One region of the Anoxybacillus sp. P3H1B genome, then DNA from elsewhere that is predicted to be linked to it. Evidence: riboswitches for the same ligand, from Rfam matches in the RefSeq annotation. Region 1 holds a riboswitch; each other region holds the start of a gene.
The links. A riboswitch is a leader RNA that binds a small molecule or an ion and turns the genes downstream of it on or off. The one in region 1 is predicted to bind thiamine pyrophosphate.
Positions count from the first base shown of each region.

Region 2: it holds a riboswitch for thiamine pyrophosphate, as region 1 does, so the genes downstream of both, thiC (phosphomethylpyrimidine synthase ThiC) here and tenA (thiaminase II) in region 1, are expected to answer to the same signal.
Region 3: it holds a riboswitch for thiamine pyrophosphate, as region 1 does, so the genes downstream of both, thiM (hydroxyethylthiazole kinase) here and tenA (thiaminase II) in region 1, are expected to answer to the same signal.

Region 1 covers NZ_LPUG01000012.1:108,673-111,953, forward strand. Annotated here, with positions in the region: gene AT864_RS07855 (YfiT family bacillithiol transferase) at 1-123, shown strand, start outside; gene AT864_RS07860 (class I SAM-dependent rRNA methyltransferase) at 151-1,335, opposite strand; TPP riboswitch at 1,478-1,585, shown strand; gene tenA (thiaminase II) at 1,689-2,402, shown strand; gene AT864_RS07870 (ECF transporter S component) at 2,371-2,958, shown strand; gene AT864_RS07875 (ABC transporter ATP-binding protein) at 2,971-3,281, shown strand, end outside.
Region 2 covers NZ_LPUG01000010.1:15,734-19,014, reverse strand. Annotated here, with positions in the region: gene AT864_RS03640 ((2Fe-2S)-binding protein) at 1-233, shown strand, start outside; gene thiC (phosphomethylpyrimidine synthase ThiC) at 358-2,079, opposite strand; TPP riboswitch at 2,229-2,343, opposite strand; gene AT864_RS03630 (methyl-accepting chemotaxis protein) at 2,409-3,281, opposite strand, start outside.
Region 3 covers NZ_LPUG01000015.1:135,150-138,430, reverse strand. Annotated here, with positions in the region: gene thiD (bifunctional hydroxymethylpyrimidine kinase/phosphomethylpyrimidine kinase) at 1-425, opposite strand, end outside; gene thiM (hydroxyethylthiazole kinase) at 437-1,246, opposite strand; TPP riboswitch at 1,329-1,440, opposite strand; gene AT864_RS09830 (glycosyltransferase family 2 protein) at 1,492-2,514, opposite strand; gene AT864_RS09825 (DUF6044 family protein) at 2,528-3,281, opposite strand, start outside.

The DNA.
Region 1 (3,281 bases):
ACGTTCTATCATGAAGGGACCAAAACGAAAATCGATTTATATACATTTGTGGCTATGTATGCTTGGCATGGGAAGCATCATACTGCACATATTCAACAATTGCGCCAGAAAAAAGGATGGTGAAATGACGGACATCGTGCTTGATGTCCGTCATTTGCGTGAATGCACTTCGTAGATGGCAAATTTTAAATAATCGCCTTCATCGGCAGCAAGCAACTTCGGATGATCATAGCCGGCTCCGCTCCAATGGACTTGGCGCAAAATTTTTTTTGCATCAAACGCTGCTTCTTCCACCATCGCTTGAAACATATCAGCATGGACATGGTAGGAGCAGCTGGCTGTAACAAAAAATCCCCCATCCTTTACTAATTTTAAACCGTTTAAGTTAATGTCCTTATATCCGCCCAAGGCCTTTGGAACAGCGTGGGCCGATTTGGCGAATGCCGGAGGATCAACAATCACGACATCCCACTGCTTTCCTTCGTGAACGGCTTCTCGCAAATAATCGAACGCATTGGCGACAACGAAATCAACGTTCATAAAACCGTTTAGTGCTGCGTTTCGTTTCGCTGTCTCAATCGCGTGCTCGGAAATATCGACAGCGGTGACATGCTTTGCTCCGTATAAACAAGCATTGAGCATAAACGAGCCTGTATGGGTGAAACAATCCAAAACGGTTGTATCCGTGTCGATGAGCGGACGAATGGCGGCGCGGTTTTGCCGTTGGTCAAAGAAAAACCCTGTTTTTTGCCCGTTTTCAATATCAACGATGTATTTTACCCCGTTTTCTTCAATGATCACTTCTGTATCGCATGTGCCGTACCAAAATCCTTTTTCTTGCTCAAGTCCTTCTAACTCGCGGACATATACATCATTGCGCAAGTAAATCGCTTTTGGTTGAAATACTTCAAGCAAGCCTTTTAAAATCCAGTCTTTTCGCTTTTCCATTCCAAGGGAAAGAATTTGCACAACAAGTACATCTTCGTATTTATCAACAATAAGCCCCGGCAAAAAATCGGCTTCACCATAAATGGCGCGACAAGAACGGACACCCGGAATCATTCGTTCCCGATATGCCCATGCTTGACGAATCCTTTCCACGAAAAATGTTTCGTTCAATTCTTCGTCTGCATGGTGAGTTAAGACGCGCACAATCATTTGTGAGCGAGGATTAATAGATCCCTTTGCGAGAAAGTAACGCTGATGGTTATAGACGTTCACAAAATCGCCTGGTTCAAAATCACCTTCAATGTAGTCTACTTCACTTTGAAAAATCCAAGGATGGCCTTGCTCCAGCCGCTTTTTGCGCTTTCGCTTCAAAAAAACGTTTGCCACATTCTTCACTCCATTAAATTAAGTTATTTGCCTTCTCTATCATACAGAATTGACGATCAGGAAGCAATGATAGGAGGGGAGACTTGACAATCATATGAACAGTGATATGATAAATTTAAATAACTTTATATCCATGCTTTTAATCATCCACTAGGGGTGCCTTTAGATAGGCTGAGATCAAAGTGTGCCTTTGAGACCCTTAGAACCTGATCTGGATTATGCCAGCGTAGGGAAGTGGAAGTGGCGTACTCGCTTTATAAATGTTTGTAAACCACTTTCTTTGCGCTTGCGAAAGAAAGTGGTTTTTTATTGATTCAAGCATGGATGTGTTTCCAAATAAAGGAGGGATTGACATGTCATTTTCACAGTTATTGCGTCAAAAGGTAGACGCTATTTGGGAGGCAAGCTTTCATCATCCATTCGTCAAGGAGCTTGGTGAGGGAACGCTCAATCTGGCGTGCTTTCGCTATTATGTTTTGCAAGATTCCTATTATTTAAGCCATTTTGCTAGAGTACAAGCGCTTGGAGCTGCACGAGCGGTTGATTTGGCAACAACAGCGCGCATGGCGCATCATGCGCAAAATACTCAGCAAGCGGAACTATCTTTGCATGAGAAGTTTGCAAAGCAGCTCGGAATCACGGAGGAGGAAAAAGCTTCGTTCGTTCCGGCACCGACGGCTTACGCCTATACTTCTCATTTGTACAGGGCAGCGTATGAAGGTCATTTAGGCGATGTGATTGCTGCTATTTTACCATGCTATTGGCTTTATTACGAAATTGGTGAGAGATTAAAGCATTGTACGCCGCAGGAGCCGATTTATCAAGAATGGATTGCCGCTTATGGATCGGAATGGTTCCGTCAGTTAGTGGAAGAACAAATTCAGCGATTAGATACGGTAGCAGAAAACGTGTCGGAAGCGGATCGCAAGCGAATGGAACAGCATTTTATCATTAGCAGCCAATACGAATATTCATTTTGGGAAATGGCGTACCGTTTAGAAACATGGCCAATTCAAGGAAAGGAGAAAGTAAAGGATGCAGACAACCAAGGGATTGAAATTAGCTGATATTTTAATTACAATTGTCATTTCCATTGTATTTGGAATTGTGTATAAGCTATGGGGACCATTCTACTATTTTGTTAAGCCGTTTGGCTTCCATCTTGATCAACTCATTTATGGAATGTGGTTCATTGCCGCTACTGTTGCCTTTTTAATTATTCGCAAGCCTGGTATTGCCCTTTTGGCGGAAATTGCTGCTTCATCAAGCGAATTTGTGACCGGCTCTGAGTGGGGACTTGAAGTATTGATTTACGGTGTCGTACAAGGATTGTTTGCAGAGCTTGCTTTCGCTGCGTTCCGCTATAAGCGATTTGATGTGTTTGTTGTGTCGCTTGCGGCGATTGGCTCAACCATTGGTTCGTTAATTATGGACTATTATAAAGGATACATTGAAGCGCTGGCTCCATGGAATTTAACATTGTTCTTTGTTGCGCGGTTTGTTGGCGCGATTTTAATTTCCGGCGTGTTTGCTTCCTCTTTAGTGAAAGCACTTGAAGCCACTGGAGTGACGCAAATGGTTCGTTCCGCATCAAAAGAAGATTATGATCAGCTAGACCGTTAAAGGGTGAAGAAAATGGAACTCGTAGCTTTTGTTGACCAGCTGCGGCTCAAATTCCCCGGAAAAGAAGGCTTGCTGTTTAAAGACTTGTCAGTTTCTTTTTCAAGAGGGGAGAAAGTATTGCTGTTAGGTCCATCTGGATGCGGCAAATCGACGCTGTTGCAAGTGCTTTGCGGATTAATTCCGCATTCAGTGGACATTCCTATGAAGGCGAAACATATTCAGGTGCCTGATAACTGGGGATATGTGTTTCAAGATCCTGATTCGCAATTTTGCATGCCGTTTGCGGATGAAGAAATTGCTTTTGCGTTAGAAAATATCAGGGT
Region 2 (3,281 bases), on a different contig from region 1:
TGCGCGATGCCCCCATCCAACGAGCATTTGTCGAGCATTTCGCCTTTCAATGCGGATATTGCACGCCCGGGTTTATTATGAACGCCCATGCTCTTGTTGAAAGCACGCCGAACGCCTCGGAACCAATCATTGAAAAGTGGCTTGAATCCAATGTTTGTCGTTGCACCAGCTACTTTGAAATTGAGCAGGCGGTCAAATCTGTGCTCGCAGAAAAGCAAGCAAGCAAAGACTGATTACTTTTTAGCCTTTCCCGCCATATTGGCCGGGAAAGGCTTTTCTGTGAATGAACCAGATGCTCCTCTTCATACGCACCGCGTGATCCGTCAGCAAGACAAATCCATGTCCTTATTGAGCTTATCATTGATAAAGTCTCGAACCGGTTTCAACAAACTCCTTCGCTTTTTGCTTCATCCCGTCCTCTTTTATGCTTTTTTGCAAATCATGGGAAATTTTCATCGAACAAAATTTGGGGCCGCACATGGAACAAAAATGAGCCACCTTCGCCCCTTCCGCCGGGAGTGTCTCATCGTGATATTCCCTAGCCCGTTCCGGGTCCAGCGAGAGATGGAATTGGTCGTTCCAACGAAACTCAAAGCGCGCTTTCGACAGCGCATCATCCCGCATTTGCGCTCCTGGATGCCCTTTCGCTAAGTCAGCAGCATGCGCCGCAATTTTATAAGCAATCACTCCTTGGCGCACATCCTCCTTATTCGGCAATCCTAAATGCTCTTTCGGCGTCACATAACAAAGCATCGCGGTTCCATACCAGCCGATCATTGCCGCACCGATCGCTGATGTAATATGGTCATATCCCGGGGCGATATCCGTCGTCAGCGGACCAAGCGTATAAAATGGCGCACCATGGCAAATCTCCATCTGCCTGTCGACATTTTCTTTGATTTTATCCATCGGCACATGCCCAGGCCCTTCAATCATCACTTGGACATCATGCTTCCATGCTATTTGAGTGAGCTCGCCAAGCGTCTCTAATTCTGCAAATTGCGCTTCATCATTCGCATCGGCAATCGATCCAGGCCGCAAACCGTCTCCTAACGATATGGCGATATCATAGGACTTTAAAATTTCGCAAATTTCCTCAAAATGAGTGTATAAGAAATTTTCCTGATGATGGGCCAAACACCATTGCGCCATAATCGAGCCACCGCGCGACACAATTCCTGTTGTTCTTCCAATGGTCAACGGTATATAACGAAGCAATACCCCAGCGTGAATCGTAAAATAGTCAACTCCTTGTTCAGCCTGCTCAATCAGTGTATCGCGATAAACTTCCCACGATAAATCTTCAACTATTCCATTCACCTTTTCCAACGCTTGATAGATCGGAACCGTCCCAACTGGAACAGGGGAATTACGAATAATAAACTCTCTCGTCGTATGAATCTGCTTTCCTGTTGATAAATCCATGATCGTATCTGCTCCCCAGCGGACAGCCCAGAGCATTTTCTCCACTTCCTCGTCAATTGATGAAGTGACGGCTGAATTGCCGATATTAGCGTTAATTTTGACATGAAAACGTCTCCCAATAATCATTGGTTCACTTTCCGGATGGTTGATATTGGCTGGTATAATCGCCCGCCCGGCCGCGATCTCTTGACGGACCAGCTCTGGATCCATCTGCTCCCGAATAGCGACAAATTCCATCTCCGGAGTAATGATCCCGCGTTTCGCATAATGCATTTGTGTGACTGCCTTGCCATTTTTGGCACGTAGCGGCGTCCGCTTAAAGGGAAGATAGATGTTCGATTCCTTTCCTTTGGAGAGGCCGTTGTCCTCTGGACGCACTGGCCGTCCTTCGTATTCCTCGACATCGTCTCTTTCTAAAATCCAACGTTTGCGCAGTTCAGGAAGCCCGCGGTAAATGTCCGCTTGAAATTCCGTGTCGGTATACGGCCCGCTCGTGTCATATACACAGATCGGATCGTTTTTAGACTCTCCGGCTTCCGTCTTGGTTGGGCTTAGCGTAATTTCACGCATAGGAACGCGAATATCAGAACGCGATCCTTCTACATACATTTTTTTACTGGCTGGAAACGGCATAGAAGATAAAACGTTTTGCATGCAACCCTTCCTCCTTTTTGTTTCATTCGATCTAAGGGCTACACCAAAACGTACGAAAAAAAGACGGTGGGGAAAAAGCAAAAATCGGGTTCTCCAAAAAGAGAACCCGATGGAATCAACAAATAGCGCAAAGTATATGCAACAATCCATACTCCCACTATCTACTTCCCTACGCTGGCATAACCCAGATCAGGTTCAAAGGGTCAAAGAACTTTCGCGCGTTCTTCTCTCAGTCCAAGCTATTGGACTCCCCTAGTAGATCCATTATTTACTTTTAGGGAAAGTTTAGCATATTTATTCATTTATGTAAACATTTTTCTTATGTTTTCCTATACCCGAAATTTCCCTAATAGATTCTGCATTTCTCCAGCCATTTCATTCAGCGCAGAAGCAGAAGAAGCGATTTCTTCCATAGAAGCCATCTGTTCTTGGGTCGCTGCTGAAATATGGCTAGAGCCCGCTGACGATTGTTCCACGATTTCTGCCATATGTTCAATGGCTGAAGCAACGTTCTGGGCGCTTTGCGTCATTTGGCGAATTACGACTGAAACTCCTTCAATTTGTTCATTGACCCCGTTAATAGATCGCCGGATTTGTTCAAAGGAAAGTCCGGCTGTTTGAACGACATGAAGCCCTTGAGAAACTTCATCGGCAACAACATCCATTGACCCAATGGCTTTATCGGTTTCTTGTTGAATGTCATCAATTAATTTTGTAATTTGCTGGGCGGATTGTGCCGATTGCTCCGCCAGCTTTCTCACTTCATCAGCGACAACGGCAAATCCCTTCCCTTGCTCTCCCGCCCGCGCTGCCTCGATTGCCGCATTTAATGCGAGCAAGTTGGTTTGTGAAGAAATCCCTGTGATGACTTGCGTGATTTGGCCGATTTCAGTAGAACGTTCTCCTAATCCTTTAATGATTTGACCGAGCAATTGGACATGCTCATGAATAAAACGCATTTGCTCTTCCATTTTTTCAATCGATTGTTTTCCTGATGCCGCTTTCATCAACATTTCGCCTGCATTCGTAGTCACCTGTTCTGTATTCGCAGCGACTTGCAGTAAAGAACTGGAAATTTCATTCATGGAATAAGACGTTTCTTTTGTCATCTTGGCTTGTTGGTCTGAGTGAGATACGATGTTTTCCATGGTTGTTGCAATTTGTTCCGTCGCTTTTGTTGTTTGCTCCGTATTATGGGAAAG
Region 3 (3,281 bases), on a different contig from region 1:
ATGTTAGGAGTGGCTACCATCGCCAGCGGCAACAAATGTGTTTTTAACGCTGACACCGCTGCTTCCTGTAAAAGTGGTGCCCCGCCTTTAGCGATCATAACCGGGTCAACGACAAGCCGACGCCAGCCAAATTGCTTCACCTTTTTCGCTACGGCTTGGATGATATCTGCATTAAACAACATGCCCGTTTTGACGGCGTCTGCTCCTAAGTCCGTACCAATGGATTCAATCTGCTGCTCAACGGCTTCTACAGAAAGCGGATACACTCCCTGCACGCCAAGCGTATTTTGCGCCGTTACCGCCGTTAATGCAGACATTCCAAAGACGCGTAACTCTTGAAATGTTTTTAAATCCGCCTGAATGCCGGCTCCACCTCCACTGTCTGACCCAGCAATCGTTAATGCTTTATAAACTTGATTCACCATGTCTCTCCCCTTCATTCAACTTTGGTAAAGGATCCATATTGACTAATGGCCTCCGCGCCAACTTTGGCCAACTGATTTAAAAAGGCGATTTGAAAGCTTCCAGGCCCATACTCTGCCGCTTCATCAGCAGCTAGTTGCGCCGCCACGCCATAGCTGACAAGCGCCGCTGTTGCCGCTGCTGCATAGTCCTTTTCAACAGCCGCAAACGCTCCGATTACAGATGTGACAAGGCAGCCTGTCCCAGTGACTTTTGTTAACAGCGAATGACCGTTATGAACCACATAAACCGTCGCTCCGTCTGTGACAACATCGTCCTTTCCGGTAATAGCGACTGTCATTTTTAACTGCTGTGCTGCTTTTTTCGCTAGTGCCACCACATCGCCGCTTCCTTCGGCGGCATCCACTCCTTTAATCTCCCACCGCTCGCCGATAACATTCGCGATTTCTGCTGCATTGCCGCGGATGACGGCAATATTTAATTGACGGACTATTTTTCGGGCGGTTTCCGTGCGATATGGCGTCGCTCCCGCTCCAACCGGATCGAAAATCACAGGAACTCCCTGTTCATTTGCTGCCTTGCCGGCAATCAGCATCGCTTCAATTTCCTGTTCATTTAGCGTGCCGATATTTAAAACAAGCGCTCCGGCAATTCGCGCCATATCCGCTACTTCTTGCTTGGCATAGGCCATCACTGGTGAAGCGCCAAGCGCAAGCAGACCATTTGCTGTAAAATTGGTCACAACTACATTTGTGATGTTATGCACAAGTGGATTAGCCTTGCGCACTTGATCGAGTACTTCTGCCACATGTTGCAAATTCATCTTTTCCATCCTCTCCCTTATTCGTTTGTCCAGCTGGATTTGCAAATAAAAATGCACTTTGCGCGTAAGCAAAGTGCATCTATATCGCCTCTATCACTTTCCCTACGCTGGCATTACCCAACAGGTTCAAACGGTCAACGGCGGATGATAGCCGTACTCTCAGCCTGATTCCACAGACTCCCGTATCCTTTTCACTGTTTACAAGCACAGTCTACCCCTTCTCGCCCGAGAATGCAAGCAAAAAATTATGTGCTCCCTCCCGGCAATGATTCCGTTCTTCTTGGCTCTTCATGAAACGAGGAAGATCGCGGCAATGGCAAATTAAATAAATCTAAATCCACAATATAACGAGGGCGCCGTTTCGTTTCTTTATAAATCTTTCCGATGTATTCACCGATTAGCCCAAAAGCAATCAGCTGCAATCCTCCAAGCAGCCAAATCGATGTAATCAACGATGTCCATCCCGTTTGTGTGTGACCGGTCCATTTTAAAAACAGGAAGTAAGCACCAAATAACAGGCTGACAAAAAAAGAAACAAACCCGATCATGGAAATAAAACGAATAGGTGTCACACTAAATGACGTAATACCGTCAAGAGCAAAGGAAATCATTTTTTTTAGCGGATATTTTGTTTCACCGGCAAGTCGTTCCTTTCGATCATAATAAACAACAGTTGAACGAAATCCAAGCAATGGAACAATTCCTCGCAAAAATAAATTGGCTTCTTCAAATCGTTCCAGCTCTTCAACCGCCCGCCTGCTCATCAAGCGGTAATCGGCATGATTATATATAAGGTGAACGCCCATCGCCTTCATCATTCTATAAAATCCCTGTGCTGTATGACGCTTGAAAAACGTATCTGTATCGCGGCGGTTGCGAACCCCGTATACAATCTCATACCCTTCATGAAATTTTTGTACAAACTGGCGGATGACCGACACATCATCCTGTAGATCGGCGTCAATGGAAATGATACAATCTGAGCGAGTTTTTGCGGAAAACAAACCAGCTAATAACGCATTTTGATGGCCGGCATTATGGGCAAGCTTGACCCCTTTGACCTCCGGATAATGCAAACTCGCTTTGTAAATGATCGTCCATGTTGCATCTCGGCTTCCATCATCGACAAATAGTAAAGCACTATATTCGGAAATAAGCCGCTCCCTGACAAGCTGCTCGCGCAGTTCGCGCAGCTGCCGAATCGTTTCCGGAAGCACTTCTTCTTCGTTGTAGCAAGGTACAACAATCGTTAATACAGGTTCGCTCATGATGCTCTCCTCCCTATGATGCTAGTTTGTATAAATAAATCGTCCATGCGGATTCCTTGGAATGAAACACTTTCTCAAGCCGTAGCTGATTTTGGGCTGCGTTTTCGATCGGAAGCGCCGAAAAAATATAACGGCCGCCCATCTTGCGGAATACATCGGTATTCAGCTCTAAATGTTGAATTTTCTTCTTTGAATTCTTTTTAAACATGTAGTGCTTGCCAAGCTCATCGACAAATAAATAGCAACGGCCGCCCCACTTATCGAAATACTTGCGCAGCGTCTGGTTTTTTGCTAGCTCAGGAGCAATGATTTGCCGAAATTGATGTTTATATTCAAGCGGATAAAAATTGTTGTACGTATCCAGCGTATAAAAGCCGTTATATTGAGCAATGGCCGGATGAATGCCGATGCTGGCAACGCGGTATGTATCAACGGGCCGCGCGATATAACGTTTAATTTCCGCGAATTGTTTTTCAGCGTAGAACTGGCGAAACGACGGCTTATTTTGATACATAATTTCTTCGTTAAATATAGCTAAAATAAAAAGCTGCAGCGCAAGCGCCAGCCACACAACATTTTTCCATGCTTTAGCATGCTGCCATATGATTCGCAATGAAAGAGCAAACAATACGTAAATCACCATAGGTCGCAAGAAGTGATAGCGGGCAAAATTAAACTTATTAAGAAGATCAAACCGTTCTGTAAGTGGCAGCCACCCTCGATAAAACCAAAACGCATACCACAGGGAAAGGGCAAAGTTAAGCACA